One region of the Leuconostoc sp. UCMA20149 genome, then DNA from elsewhere that is predicted to be linked to it. Evidence: predicted binding sites of a transcription regulator. Region 1 holds the regulator's gene; each other region holds the start of a gene.

Region 1 (4,568 bases):
ATCCTTGGCAGAGACATTTACAATACCATTACGATCAATATCAAATGTCACTTCAATTTGTGGTACACCACGCTTTGCAGCTGGAATATCTGACAATTGGAAGCGTCCTAATGTTTTATTATCAGCAGCCATTGAACGTTCACCTTGCAACACATGAATATCAACTGCAGGTTGATTATCAGCCGCAGTTGAGAAGACCTGAGACTTTGATGTTGGTATCGTAGTGTTGCGATCAATCAACTTTGTGAAGACACCACCCATAGTTTCAATACCTAATGATAGAGGCGTCACATCAAGCAACACAACATCTTTAACATCACCAGTAATCACACCACCTTGAACAGCAGCACCTAAAGCAACAGCTTCATCAGGGTTGATTGAATGGTTTGGTTCTTTGCCAGTCAATTTTTTAACTGATTCTTGAACGGCTGGAATACGTGTTGAGCCACCATTCAAAATCACTTCATCAATGTCTGAGAATGACAAGCCCGCATCCTTCAAAGCATTCAAAACTGGTTGTTCCGCTTTCTTAACCAAATCAGCTGTCAATTCATTAAACTTAGCACGTGTCAAAGATGTTTGCAAGTGCAATGGGCCTTGATCACCTGAAGCAATAAATGGCAAATCGATTTGTGCTTCGTTAGCTGAAGACAATGTCTTCTTTGCTGATTCAGCGGCATCCTTCAAACGTTGCAAAGCCAACTTGTCATCTTTCAAATCAATGCCATTTTCAGCTTTAAATTGCGCTGCTAAGTAGTCAATGATTTTGTTATCGAAATCATCCCCACCAAGGTGAGTATCACCATTTGTTGACAATACTTCGAAGACGCCATCGCCTAATTCAAGAATAGAAACATCAAATGTTCCACCACCCAAATCATAAACTAAAATCTTTTCATCTTTGTCTAATTTATCTAAGCCATACGCCAAAGCAGCTGCAGTTGGTTCGTTAATGATACGTTCAACTTCCAAACCGGCAATCTTACCAGCGTCTTTAGTTGCTTGACGTTGTGCATCATTAAAGTAAGCAGGCACTGTAATTACTGCTTTATCAACTTTTTCACCCAAGTAGTCTTCAGCATATCCTTTGATGTATTGCAAAACCATTGCTGAAATTTCTTGTGGTGTATAGTCTTTACCATTGGCTTTAACCTTGTAACCAGCTTCACCCATGTGTGACTTAATTGAAATGATTGTGTCTGGGTTTGTAATAGCTTGGCGCTTAGCCACGTCACCAACTTGGCTCTCACCGTTTTTAAATGACACAACTGAAGGTGTGGTGCGACCACCATCTGGGTTCGTAATAATCTTTGGTTCGCCACCTTCAAGGACGGCAACAGCTGAGTTTGTAGTTCCTAAATCAATACCAATAATTTTTGACATGAATATATTCTTCCTTTACTTTTTAATTAATTAGTTAGTCTTTTTAAGGTGTGGTGCCAGCGCTGAATCACCATAGTAATTATTTTGCAACCGCAACCATCGCTGGGCGCAAAACTCTGTCTTGCAATGTATAACCTTTTTGCAAAACTTGTGCGATTTGATCTACTTCAACTTCATCACTGTCAACAGATTGAATGGCCTGATGTTTCGTCGGATCAAAAGTGTCGCCAACTTTACCTGTTGCAGCAATACCATTATCCGTTAGAGCCTGAGTCAATGTTTTAAGTGTCATTTCAACACCTGTCTTAATTTGCTTAGCAACTGCGTCATCCGCTTCAACTGCCAAAGCACGTTCTAAGTTATCAACTGCTGGCAACACTGACGTTGCTAAGCGTTGTCCGTCATATTTACGAATACTTTGCAGTTCACGTGCATTACGTTGCTGAATATTTTGAATTTCTGCTTGAGATCGAAGTAATTTATCTTCTAATTCAGTAACCTTGGCAGTCAGCTCATCAATTTGTGACTGTCTTGGATCGACATCAGTCTGCAAGTCATCAACATCAGCTTCAACTTCTTGCGTTGTCGCCTCGTCGTCAACAACTTGTTCTTCAACCACTTCTTCGTTTTTATCTGTCACAGGTGTGACCTCCTAAATTATGTATATTCAATCATCTTTTGACTTAGTGCTTCTCCGAAAGCGTCAATTAGTAACGCATTTTTACTATACGCCATCGGTATTGGACCAAGTAAAGCAATAACACCACTACCTTGATTAGGTACCAAGAAATCTCGCGTAACCAAACTGAAATTGGAAAGCAGTTTTTCGCCAATTTCTCGACCAATTTTAATTTGGACTTGCGCGGAGGGTGTCACAATTTGCCTAACCGCTCTTGCATTAGTGAGAAACTCAAGCAGTTGCTTAATATTATTAACACCAGTTTCACCACTGAAATCAAGGACGTTGAGCCTGCCACCAATATGAACATTATCGCCAACGGAACGAGCCAATACATCACCAAACAATTGCAAGAACGCCGCCGGCGTTTGAATCATGCGACTCATTTGAGTCGGCAACTCATCAGATTGCATCATTTTTAGAACATCATTAACTGGTCGACCAACCATCTGCTCGTTAATGTATTTAACCATGCCCTCCAAAGATTCAATTGCCATTTCGTTTGGTAGTTTGAAAGTTTGGCTTGTTACCTTACCGTCATTAGTCACAAGAACCGCAATTAATTGGTGCCCCTCTAATGGTACGAGACGGAAGCCAGAAACTTTAATATCCACACGCTTAGGTTTAAGAATTAAAGCCGTATAGCCAGTTAGTGCTGAAAGTGTTCTTGCTGTTTCATCCAACAAGTCATCAATTTCATGGAAATTGCCTCGGAAAGATTGAATAACAGCACGAACATCTTGCGGAGAAGCCTTGCGGGTGACCATCAAATGGTCAAGATAATACCGATAACCCTCGTAAGATGGCACTCGACCCGCAGAAGTGTGTAATTTTTTGATAAAAGCATCAGCTTCTAGTGTCGCCATCTCATTACGAATAGTAGCAGAACTCACTTTAATATTAAGTTGCTCTTGCAGGCTTTTTGAACCAACCGCATGAGCAGTCTGAGTATATTCATAAATGATAGCACTCAAAATTAACTTTTGTCTGTCGGTCAGTGCCATCTCATCACTCCTTTTAGCACTCTTTTTTTTAACTGCTAACATCTTTTATGATACACCTATTTTTCAAAAAAGCAACCCTTTTTGGCACTCTTTTTATAAGAGTGCCAAAAAAGACACTTGATTATTCTTCAAGTGTCTCAAAATATTGTTGCGTCGCCGTTTGGTCTTTAATAAGTTGTTCAATTAGTTCCTCGGCATTATTGAATTTAACCTCACCGCGCAAACGATGATACCAGGCTACCTTAACTGCTTCACCATAAACTTCATTATGAAAATTTAAAATGTTGATTTCCACCGTCACTGGTCTGTTGTCACCAAAAGTGACGTTTCTGCCAATGCTTGCCATGCCAATAAACCACTGACCCGCAATTTCAATTTTGACGGCATAGATGCCAATTCCTGGTAGCCATTCTTGTTCTGGCGTTTGAATATTAGCAGTTGGAAAACCTAGTTCGCGCCCTCTCGCCTCGCCATGAACAATCATCCCCGTTGTCGTGTGGATTCGCGCCAATTGTTTCGCCGCCTCATCAACATCTCCATCGTCAAGTAATTTCCTGATTCGTGAAGAACCAATTTTTTGATCGTCTAAGCTGCATTTTGGCACAGTAATTGCTTCAAATCGTTTGCCAGCATAACCTTGTAAATGCGTCATGTCACTATTGGTATGTGCCGGACCATACAAGTGATCAAATCCAGCAACAACTGCCACGGGGTTTAAATGCATTAATATCTCATCCACAAATTGTTGTGCTGATAAATTCGCAAGTGCAGATGTAAAACGCATGACATACACGCGATCAACACCTAGTACAGACATCAGTTCAATTTTTTGATCCAACGGGGTTAGGTATCGTAATGGTTGGGTTAACATTTTGAAAGCGACAATCGGATGAGGATCATATGTTAATACAGCGAGTGGAACGTGACGTTTCTCAGCTTCGCGCTTAGCATGTCTGATTACCGATTGGTGGCCTTGATGAACGCCGTCAAAAAAGCCCATCGCAACAACTTGTTGCATTGGCTCGACATCATTTTGAATTGGATAGTGAAGTTTAATTATATCTGTCATATTTATTGATTATCAAATACATAACGCGAACGCCAAACGTGCTCACTGTCATCATACTGATAGACTGCTTTTAATTTATCGTTATAATAAAGTTGTTTCAAAAATGAACTTGGTTCCCAATCGGCAATTTTTTGACCATTTCTAACGGCAAACCATTCATCATCTGAGAGAACGTGAGTAGGCCAAGTCAAAATATCTTTGATCGGCACAATCGTCTGACGTAAATCATCTGGTGCAAGCTTTTCCACCTCTAATAAGTCATGAGCTTCACTCAATGTGAATCCACTACCCATCGTCCGTGTCAAACTTGTCATTGTTGCTGGTAGATCAAGCCTCTTACCAGTATCCGAAGCCAACGTCCTAATATAAGTACCTTTTGACACAGTTGCCTCAAAATTAAATTTTTGGACACTATTTTCAAAATCGATATCTG
Region 2 (4,568 bases), on a different contig from region 1:
ATAAAACCATAGTGGCAAGTCATTGTCAACATCAAACTGTACACCCAGAAACGCCCATCCTAGTGTGAGGGTAGGTAAAACATGCCATGGAAAATGTGTTAATATGCCACCTAATCCTGACATCAATGTCCCATCAATAAATAATGTCAATATCAACAATATCGGATAAATGACACGTAATCTTGTTAGTTGCCAAAAAGCCATTAGTTTGCTCCAATCTGAGAAACTGCAACCATCACCGTCGTGATGTTGCCCAAATCAGCAGCTGGTTCAATATAGATTTTCTTTGACAAACCATAATCATCAGTGCTGACTTTAGCAACTTTTCCAACGTATAAACCAGCAGGAATAACACCACCGAGTCCCGATGTTTCGACTAAGTCACCTTTTTTGATTTTATTATCAGAAGTCACCTGTCCCATGATCAACTGATTTTTTTCACGATTAAAGCTTGTTACAATGCCATTAACATCCCCATTGTCACCTTTTATAGTGATAGCAAATCGATTAGCATCAGAACTTGTATCAGAAATTAAAGCGACTTTTGAGTTAGTGGTATTAACTTCACTAATACGTCCAATAATACCAGCGCCAGCAAGAACCGGCATACCCTTTTTTAAGCCAGCGTTCGAACCCTGATTAATAACAAGCTGTGATTGCCAGGTAGTTGGCGAGCGGCTAATTGTTACAGCTGATATTGTTTTATAATCTGTTAACGTTGCTTTCAATTTTAACTGTTCTTTAAGAGACTTATTTTCTTCTTCTACAGTTTGAAGCCTAACTTTGTCTTGCGCAAAAGCATCAATTTTTGCTTTTAAGGCTTTATTTTCTTCAAAAGTATCAAGCAAGTTTCCAATGCTGTTGGCTGTCCGACCGATTGCCGTTGTAGGAACAGCAATAACGCGACTGACGCCCCCAGCCAAATCATTCCCAAACCTCTGCAAAAAAGGGGGCGTATTTGTGCGTTTAGCCCACCAATTTGATCCTGCTATTAAACTAACGATCACAATAATGCTAACAATCAATGTGACTACAGTACGTGATGAAAATATTTTTTTCATGTTTTTCCCCAAAACGTGAAGTAGCAGCGTATGCCACTAACCGCAAAATAACTTAAAAATATAAAAGCGTAGCGCAAGCGCCACGCTCTAAAACACAAAATTAAGATTAACTTTGTCGCATGACATCAATTGACTTTAATGCCTCTCCAGTACCAATCGCCACAGCATCTAGTGGTTCGTTAGCAATCAGAACAGGTACTTTAGTCGCTTCCTGAATAATTTTATCCATGTCGCGCAACAATGCCCCGCCACCAGTTAGAACCATTCCGTGATCAATCACATCAGCTGCCAACTCAGGCTGTGTTGATTCCAAAGTCTCACGAATAGCTGCAACAATTTCTTGCACTGGCTCTTGAATAGCAGCAGCAACATCTTCCGCTGTAACATCAATTGTTTTTGGTAATCCTGTCAGCAAATCGCGACCACGTACGGTTGCATTGGGTAAAGTACGCGCCAAATCTAGTGACGCAGCACCAATTTCAATTTTCAAGCGTTCGGCAGTTGGTTCACCAATCGTAACGTTGTACTTATTACGTACAAAATTGGCAATTGCTTCATCTAACTTGTCACCAGCAATACGAATTGAGCGACTCGATACAATACCGCCTAGAGAAATTGTCGCAACATCCGTTGTACCACCACCCATGTCAACAACCATTGAACCAGTAGGATCCATAACGGGCAACCCTGCTCCAACGGCAGCGGCAAAAGGTTCTTCAATAACGTAGGCATCGCGTGCACCTGCAACGCGAGCAGCGTCAATTACAGCACGCCGTTCAACTGCTGTCACGCCAGAAGGTACACCAATGGTAACATATGGCTTACCTATACGACCCCCAAGGGCTTTTTGCAAATAATAACGAATCATTGCAACTGTTGTATCATAGTCAGCAATAACACCATCTCGCATTGGTCTAATAGCCGCAATACTAGCTGGTGTGCGACCCAACATATCTTTTGCCTCTGAACCGACTGCAACTACTTCGTTTGTTTGAGTGTTACGCGCGACAACTGAAGGCTCACGCAAAACAATGCCACGACCTTCAATATATACATAAGTGTTTGCGGTACCTAAATCAATACCGACATTGCGTTGTCCAAATGAAAATGCCACGTCACTGCCCCTTTAATTGCCATTTAAAATACTATTATTTTTTACTTAACTTATAACATTGTAGCATAAAAAACCTGCTTTTCGTATACTAATTTGCACGGACATACGTCACCTGACCGTGGGCGTGTGCAACACCTCGAATCGCATTTTGGTACGCAAATAACGCCCACGCCTTTTGGAATGCTGGAAAGTTCTCGGGGTTGATTTTAATTTCATCTATCTTGCCATCACGCAAGTCATTCAATGCTATTGTGTAATCCATGTTTCACCTCAACTACAATTGTAACACGTTTTATTTTTAGCACTCATTATTACAGAGTGCTAATTCAATGAACTTTTTTGCTTGCTTTATGTTATAATAGTCTTATAACCTATGAAAGGAGAGTATGGCTTTCAATATCGTACAAGCCATACATATAGTAAATATGGCACAACAAGATCCCTTTGGTTTTAATAACTTAGACGACATGTTCCGCGCTATGAACGAGCAAATGGCACAGGTTCAAGGTCAACAAAATACACAATCAAAAAAGAATAAAAATAGCAAACATCAATTGCTGGATGAATACGGCATTAACCTAACTCAACAAGCTCGTGACGGTAAGCTCGACCCCGTTATTGGACGTGGCAATGAAGTATCACGAACAATTGAAATTTTAAATCGACGTACAAAAAACAATCCCGTACTTATTGGTGAGCCTGGAGTTGGTAAAACAGCAGTTGTTGAAGGCTTGGCCTTAGCTATTGTGGCAGGAAAAGTACCCGATAAGCTTCAACAAAAAGAAGTTATTCGTCTCGACATGTCAGCTTTGGTTCAAGGAACGAGCATGCGTGGGCAATTTGAAGCAAGAATGCGACAATTGATGAAAGAAGTGACTGACAATGATGATGTCATTTTATTTATCGATGAAATTCATGAAATTATGGGCGCTGGTAACGCAGAGGGCGGAATGGATGCTGGCAATATTTTAAAGCCAGCTCTGGCTCGTGGTGAATTTCAATTAATTGGTGCCACCACCTTAAATGAGTATCGTAAAATTGAAAAAGATGGCGCAATCGCTCGCCGTTTTCAACCAGTCCAAGTTGAAGAACCATCTAAAGAAGAAACACTCACAATTTTGCAAGGAATTCGCCAACGATATCAAGATTATCATCATGTCATTTACACAGATGATGCCTTAAAGGCTGCCGTTGATTTATCCGATCGTTACATTCCAGAACGTTTTTTACCCGACAAGGCCATTGACTTGATTGATGAAGCTGGTTCACGTAAAAACTTAACTATGAATGTTGCTGATCCACAAACGATTCAAGGTAAAATCGACGCCGCCGATCGTCTCAAGCAAGAAGCAATTGACAAGGAAGATTTTGAAAAAGCTAGTTATTGGCGTGATCAAGTGAATCAACTCGAGTCACAAAAAGCACAAGTTGAGGCACATCCCGAAATGTCGAAACCACAAAACATTAATGAAAAAGACATTTTAGATATCGTTGAAGAAAAAACAGATATTCCGGTTGGCGAATTGAAAGAAAATGAAGCCAATCAACTACAAGATCTGGATAAAAATTTGTCCAAACACGTTATTGGTCAAGAAAATGCTGTTGAAACTGTCGCTAAAGCAGTGCGCCGAAACAGGATTGGTTTGACAAAATCGGGTCGCCCTATTGGCTCATTTTTATTTGTCGGTCCAACCGGCGTCGGTAAAACCGAAACTGCAAAGCAGCTTGCCAAAGAAATGTTTGGCAGTGAAGATGCAATGATTCGTTTTGATATGTCAGAATACATGGAAAAACACACTGCCTCAAAAATGATTGGTGCGCCTGCGGGGTACGTTGGTTATGAAGAAGCCGGTCAACTTACTGAGCAGGTTCGCCGTCACCCATATTCTCTGGTGCTATTTGACGAAGTTGAAAAAGCACATCCCGATATTATGAATATGTTCTTACAAATTCTAGACGATGGTCGCTTGACAGACGCCCAAGGTCACGTGGTTAGCTTTAAGGACACAATTGTTATTATGACATCTAATGCCGGTTCAACAGATACTGGTAATTCACCTGTTGGCTTTGCACAAGCGGACACTCAAAATCGACTGATGCAGCGTCTAGCAAATTATTTTAGACCTGAATTTTTGAATCGTTTTGATGATATCGTTGAATTTCAACCCCTATCACAGGATGACTTGCTTAAGATTGTTGATTTATTGTTGCACAATATGAACGATAATTTATCAGAAAACGGTCTACACATTGAAGTGAGTGATTCTGCAAAAAAGCAGTTAGTATCTTTAGGATATGATCCTTCAATGGGTGCTCGTCCGTTGCGGCGAGTGTTACAAGACAAAATTGCCGATGGCATTGCTGATTATTATCTGGCTCATCCAAATGTCCAT
Region 3 (4,568 bases), on a different contig from region 1:
GCGGTCCGTGAATAGCAACTGACCTAAAATATATAGTTCATACATAAAGCACCCCTTGTGTATCTAATAGATATATCCATTCCAATATATTATATCTATTAGATACACTTGTCAAGTTTTTTTCAAATAAAAAAACAACCCCATTACGGGTTGCTGTTAAATATGTCCTTACATCATACCTGGCATACCACCTTGTGGCATTGCAGGTGCTTCTTCTTTAGGTTGTTCTGCAACAACTGCTTCAGTTGTTAGCAACAAAGCTGACACTGAGGCGGCATTTTGCAAAGCTGAACGCGTTACCTTGGTTGGATCAACGATACCAGCAGCAATCATATCAACCCACTCGTCAGTAGCAGCATTGTAACCAAAGCCTTCTTTTTGATCTTTGAGCTTGTTGACAATGACTGAGCCTTCCAAGCCTGCGTTTTCAGCAATTTGGCGAACTGGTGATTCAAGCGCCTTAATCACTGTGTTAATACCAGTCTGCACATCACCAGTTTCAGACAATGCCTCAACAGCTGAAATGGCGTTAACCAAGGCTGTACCACCACCAGCAACGAATCCTTCTTCAACGGCAGCACGTGTCGCATTCAAAGCATCTTCAATACGATACTTACGTTCTTTCAATTCAGTTTCTGTGGCCGCACCAACATTAATGACGGCAACACCACCAGCTAACTTTGCCAAACGTTCTTGTAACTTTTCACGATCAAAGTCAGAAGTTGTTTCTGAAATTTGTTGTTTCAAAGTTACCACACGTTCTGCTGTAGCTTGCTTATCACCAGCACCTTCAACAATAGTTGTATTGTCCTTAGTAACATTAACCTTAGCAGCTGATCCGAGTTGTTCGATTGTAACATCTTTCAAGTTTAGACCAAGATCATCGGTAATTACTGTACCACCAGTCAAAATGGCAATATCTTCAAGTTGCGCCTTACGACGGTCACCAAATCCAGGTGCTTTTACAGCTACAACGTTGAATGTACCACGCATCTTGTTCAAAACCAATGTTGGCAATGCTTCACCAGTAATATCGTCAGCAATGATCAACAAAGCACGACCTTGTTCAACGACACTCTGCAAAACTGGCAAAATGTCTTGAATGTTACCAATCTTCTTGTCAGTGATCAAGATATATGGATTGTCCAAGTTGGCTTCCATCTTGTCATTATCAGTAACCATGTATTGTGACATATAACCGCGATCAAATTGCATACCTTCAACAACGTCCAATGTTGTTTCAATACCCTTTGATTCTTCAATTGTAATGACACCGTCGTTGCCGACTTTGTCCATTGCTTCAGCAATCAAATGACCAACTTCTTCATTAGCAGCTGAAATTGAAGCAATTTGGGCAATTTCATCTTTAGTGTTGACCGTATGTGACATTTCGTGCAACTTGGCAACTGCTGCCGCCGTTGCTTTTTCAATACCAGTGCGAATACCAACAGGATTAGCACCTGCCGTCACGTTTTTCAGACCTTCACCAACGATAGCTTGCGTCAAAACTGTGGCTGTTGTTGTACCATCACCGGCGATGTCGTTAGTTTTTGAAGCAACTTCAGCAACTAACTTAGCGCCCATATTTTCAAAGTGATCTTCTAATTCGATTGCCTTAGCAATTGTCACACCATCGTTAGTAATGGTTGGTGCACCATAAGATTGCTCTAAGACAACATTACGACCTTTAGGTCCAATTGTTGTTTTAACTGTATCAGCTAACTTATCAACGCCGGCCTTCATCTTAGAACGTGCGTCTTCTGAAAACTTTAATTCTTTAGCCATGATTTAACTATCTCCTTTGATTTGATTATTATTCAACGATTGCAACAATGTCTTTTTCATGAAGTGACAAGTAATCTTGTCCTTCAAATGACACTTCTTGCCCTGCATACTTATCAAACAAGACTTCATCGCCTACTTTAACTGTCAAATCGCGAATTGTGCCATCATTCAAGACATAACCCGTTCCCGCAGCTACAACTTTGCCAGTAACAGGCTTGTCTTTAGCATTACTTGCCAACACAATCCCACCGACAGTTTGTTCTGCAGCTTCCGTTACTTCAATAATCACACGATCACCTAATGGCTTCAACATGGATTCATACCTCCGAGATTTTTTTCGCTTTAGCACTCTATATATGTGAGTGCTAACTACAACTATTAGTATATCACGCTGGTTGCAAATGTCAACATTTTTTGATTGAAAATATCAAAATTCAACGTCTATTTTTAAATAAAAAACTCGTCGGTCTTTTTATCACCCACGAGTTATGATTCTATTGGTAAATATTTTTTTGAGCGGTAAACTAATCAACAAAATCGTTGACAAAATGAGTAAAATGCCAATCAACTACAAGCTTCTCAAGTGAGTCCCTAGTAATGTCACCGACAAGGTCGTTGCTACTAACGGTTCAATCGTGCCCAGCAAACTAGCAGACGATGGTTTTAGACCTGCTAGGCTCATGACGTACAGTGCATACGGTATCAACGTTCCAAATAAAACAATTGCGAGAACAATCCAGAAATCTTGCCAGTCAACAGCCCTCGAAATATGCCACACTGGATGTATGAAATTAGCGACCAGTCCACCTATTAATAATCCCCAACCCACAATAACTAAAGGTGGGGTTTGATGTAACAGCGGTTTTGGGATCAAGGTATACCCTACCAAACCAAACGCTGATATAATACCCCAATAAAGTGCTCTTGGATTGATTTTCAGATGGTTAATGTCACCATTAGTTACTAACAAGAAGACACCCAATAATGCCAAAACAATCGCAACAAACTCAACGCGCGATGGCCACCGTTTACTAAATATACTCATCAACACAACAATGATCGCCGGTCCGAGTGATTGCAACACTGTTGCTGTGGCTGCATCCCCATAATAAACCGACAAAAAGAAACTTGATTGCGCCAGCAAAACACCAAAAAGACCAAACAAAATGATCAAAAATGCTGTGTTTTTATGCCGCCAAACCGAAAAAACAGCCTCTTTAGTAAAGAAAGTCAGCACACAAAGTAAAATCGCACCTGCACACAACATTCTAACGCCCACTAGCCATTCTGGTGCCACCGTCGCTTGTCGAAATAAAATACTAGCCAGTATGCCACTAATACCAAATAAAGTTGCACTGATAATACCACAAATTATACATTTAAAAGATGACATATCATGACCCTCAATCCCCAAATTAAAAAATTCACACGTGATTTTATATTATCACATTTTTTATTAAGATTGCAGTATCAATGATAAAAATGTCATTTTATGGTCAACAGTTATGAAATTAGTTGACAAGTTAATGTTAGTGACCGTTGCGCCGATAACATATCAAAACCATTATGCCGATAAAATTTTTCAGCCGGCGTATGACTTTCTGTCTCTAAAATAATGGCAGGAATATCATTTTTTATCAAATCATTTTTGATTGAAGCGAGTAATTCAGTTCCAACGCCTTGTCCTTGATAGTTCGCATCAACAAAAAAATTATCCAACTGATATTCAACACCCAAATGCCAAGGTTTCACATACCCTAGTGCCATGGCTATGATATGGTCAGATTTTTTATAAACATAGCAGCGATTAGTATTCATTTGTAAAAGACGTGTGATATAGCGAAAAATATCGTCATAGTCATTCTGCTCACACCAAGGTGCCTTCGAAAATACGTCAATATATAACGTTGTTGCTTGTGCAATGTCGTCAGTAGTCAAAAATGTAATTTCGGGTTTCATAATGTTTTTTCCTCATTAAACATCTTAGCATATTCATAAAAAAACAAAAAAGACATGAATGGCTAATTCATACCTTTAAAGAAATGTACCGCCATGCGCTTCACTAATGTCATACGCAATTGTGAACGCCTCGGGATCAACCTCGTGAATGCCTCGTAGAAAATGATTGTATTCTTGATTGTCCAAGACAACCATCAACATTTCTCGGCCATCACCCATGTAACCGCCTCTAACATCCATAATCGTAAAACCCTTGTCCCCATCTAGCAAATACTGTTTTAATTCGTCAATTCGCTCATTAGTCGTAATATAAACCATTTTGCGTCGGTCTAAACCTGTCTCAATATAATTCATCACAAACGCCGTGATTACCAATGAAAACAATGCTAAAATAAGCGCTTCAAGCCCTTGCGTCACTAAATTACCTAATGACACTACTGTATCAATTGCTAGTAAAGACAAGGCTGGTGTAATACGAAAGTATTTTTTTAGAATCATCGGTGGAACAGCTGTACCGCCACTCGAAGCATCAATACGATACAAAAGTGCGACACCAACAGCAAAAATACTGCCACCAACCAAAACAGCTAAGGTACGATCTGTTAGAATTTGAAAACTAGGTGTAATTTTCAGTAAAACAGGTAATAAAAAACTGCCCAACGCAATGCGGGCTGTGGTGCCACGATCCAAAAAGATTGCCGCCAAAACAATCATGATCATATTAACTACTAATACCGTAATGGCACGATCGACGCCGGTTAATTCATTGACCAAAATAGCAAAACCTGTGGCGCCACCTGCAGCAACCTTTGCCGGCGCGTAGA

What was found. Region 1 encodes HrcA, which represses chaperone genes, less so after heat shock. Its sites were predicted from a motif close to TTAGCACTCNNNNNNNNNGAGTGCTAA; they were not measured.
Region 2: the regulator HrcA is predicted to act here: its motif matches at 2,474-2,500, upstream of FF105_RS02275 (ATP-dependent Clp protease ATP-binding subunit).
Region 3: the regulator HrcA is predicted to act here: its motif matches at 2,128-2,154, upstream of groES (co-chaperone GroES).

The regions. Positions count from the first base shown of each region.
Region 1 is NZ_VJYC01000005.1:21,398-25,965, reverse strand. It holds gene dnaK (molecular chaperone DnaK) at 1-1,383, opposite strand, end outside; gene grpE (nucleotide exchange factor GrpE) at 1,463-2,023, opposite strand; gene hrcA (heat-inducible transcriptional repressor HrcA) at 2,041-3,066, opposite strand; gene ribF (riboflavin biosynthesis protein RibF) at 3,188-4,135, opposite strand; gene truB (tRNA pseudouridine(55) synthase TruB) at 4,138-4,568, opposite strand, start outside.
Region 2 is NZ_VJYC01000002.1:43,887-48,454, forward strand. It holds gene FF105_RS02255 (rod shape-determining protein MreD) at 1-204, opposite strand, end outside; gene mreC (rod shape-determining protein MreC) at 204-1,061, opposite strand; gene FF105_RS02265 (rod shape-determining protein) at 1,168-2,175, opposite strand; gene FF105_RS02270 (hypothetical protein) at 2,264-2,437, opposite strand; gene FF105_RS02275 (ATP-dependent Clp protease ATP-binding subunit) at 2,601-4,568, shown strand, end outside.
Region 3 is NZ_VJYC01000010.1:41,869-46,436, reverse strand. It holds gene FF105_RS08275 (PadR family transcriptional regulator) at 1-45, opposite strand, end outside; gene groL (chaperonin GroEL) at 169-1,785, opposite strand; gene groES (co-chaperone GroES) at 1,814-2,098, opposite strand; gene FF105_RS08260 (EamA family transporter) at 2,354-3,178, opposite strand; gene FF105_RS08255 (GNAT family N-acetyltransferase) at 3,289-3,744, opposite strand; gene FF105_RS08250 (YitT family protein) at 3,820-4,568, opposite strand, start outside.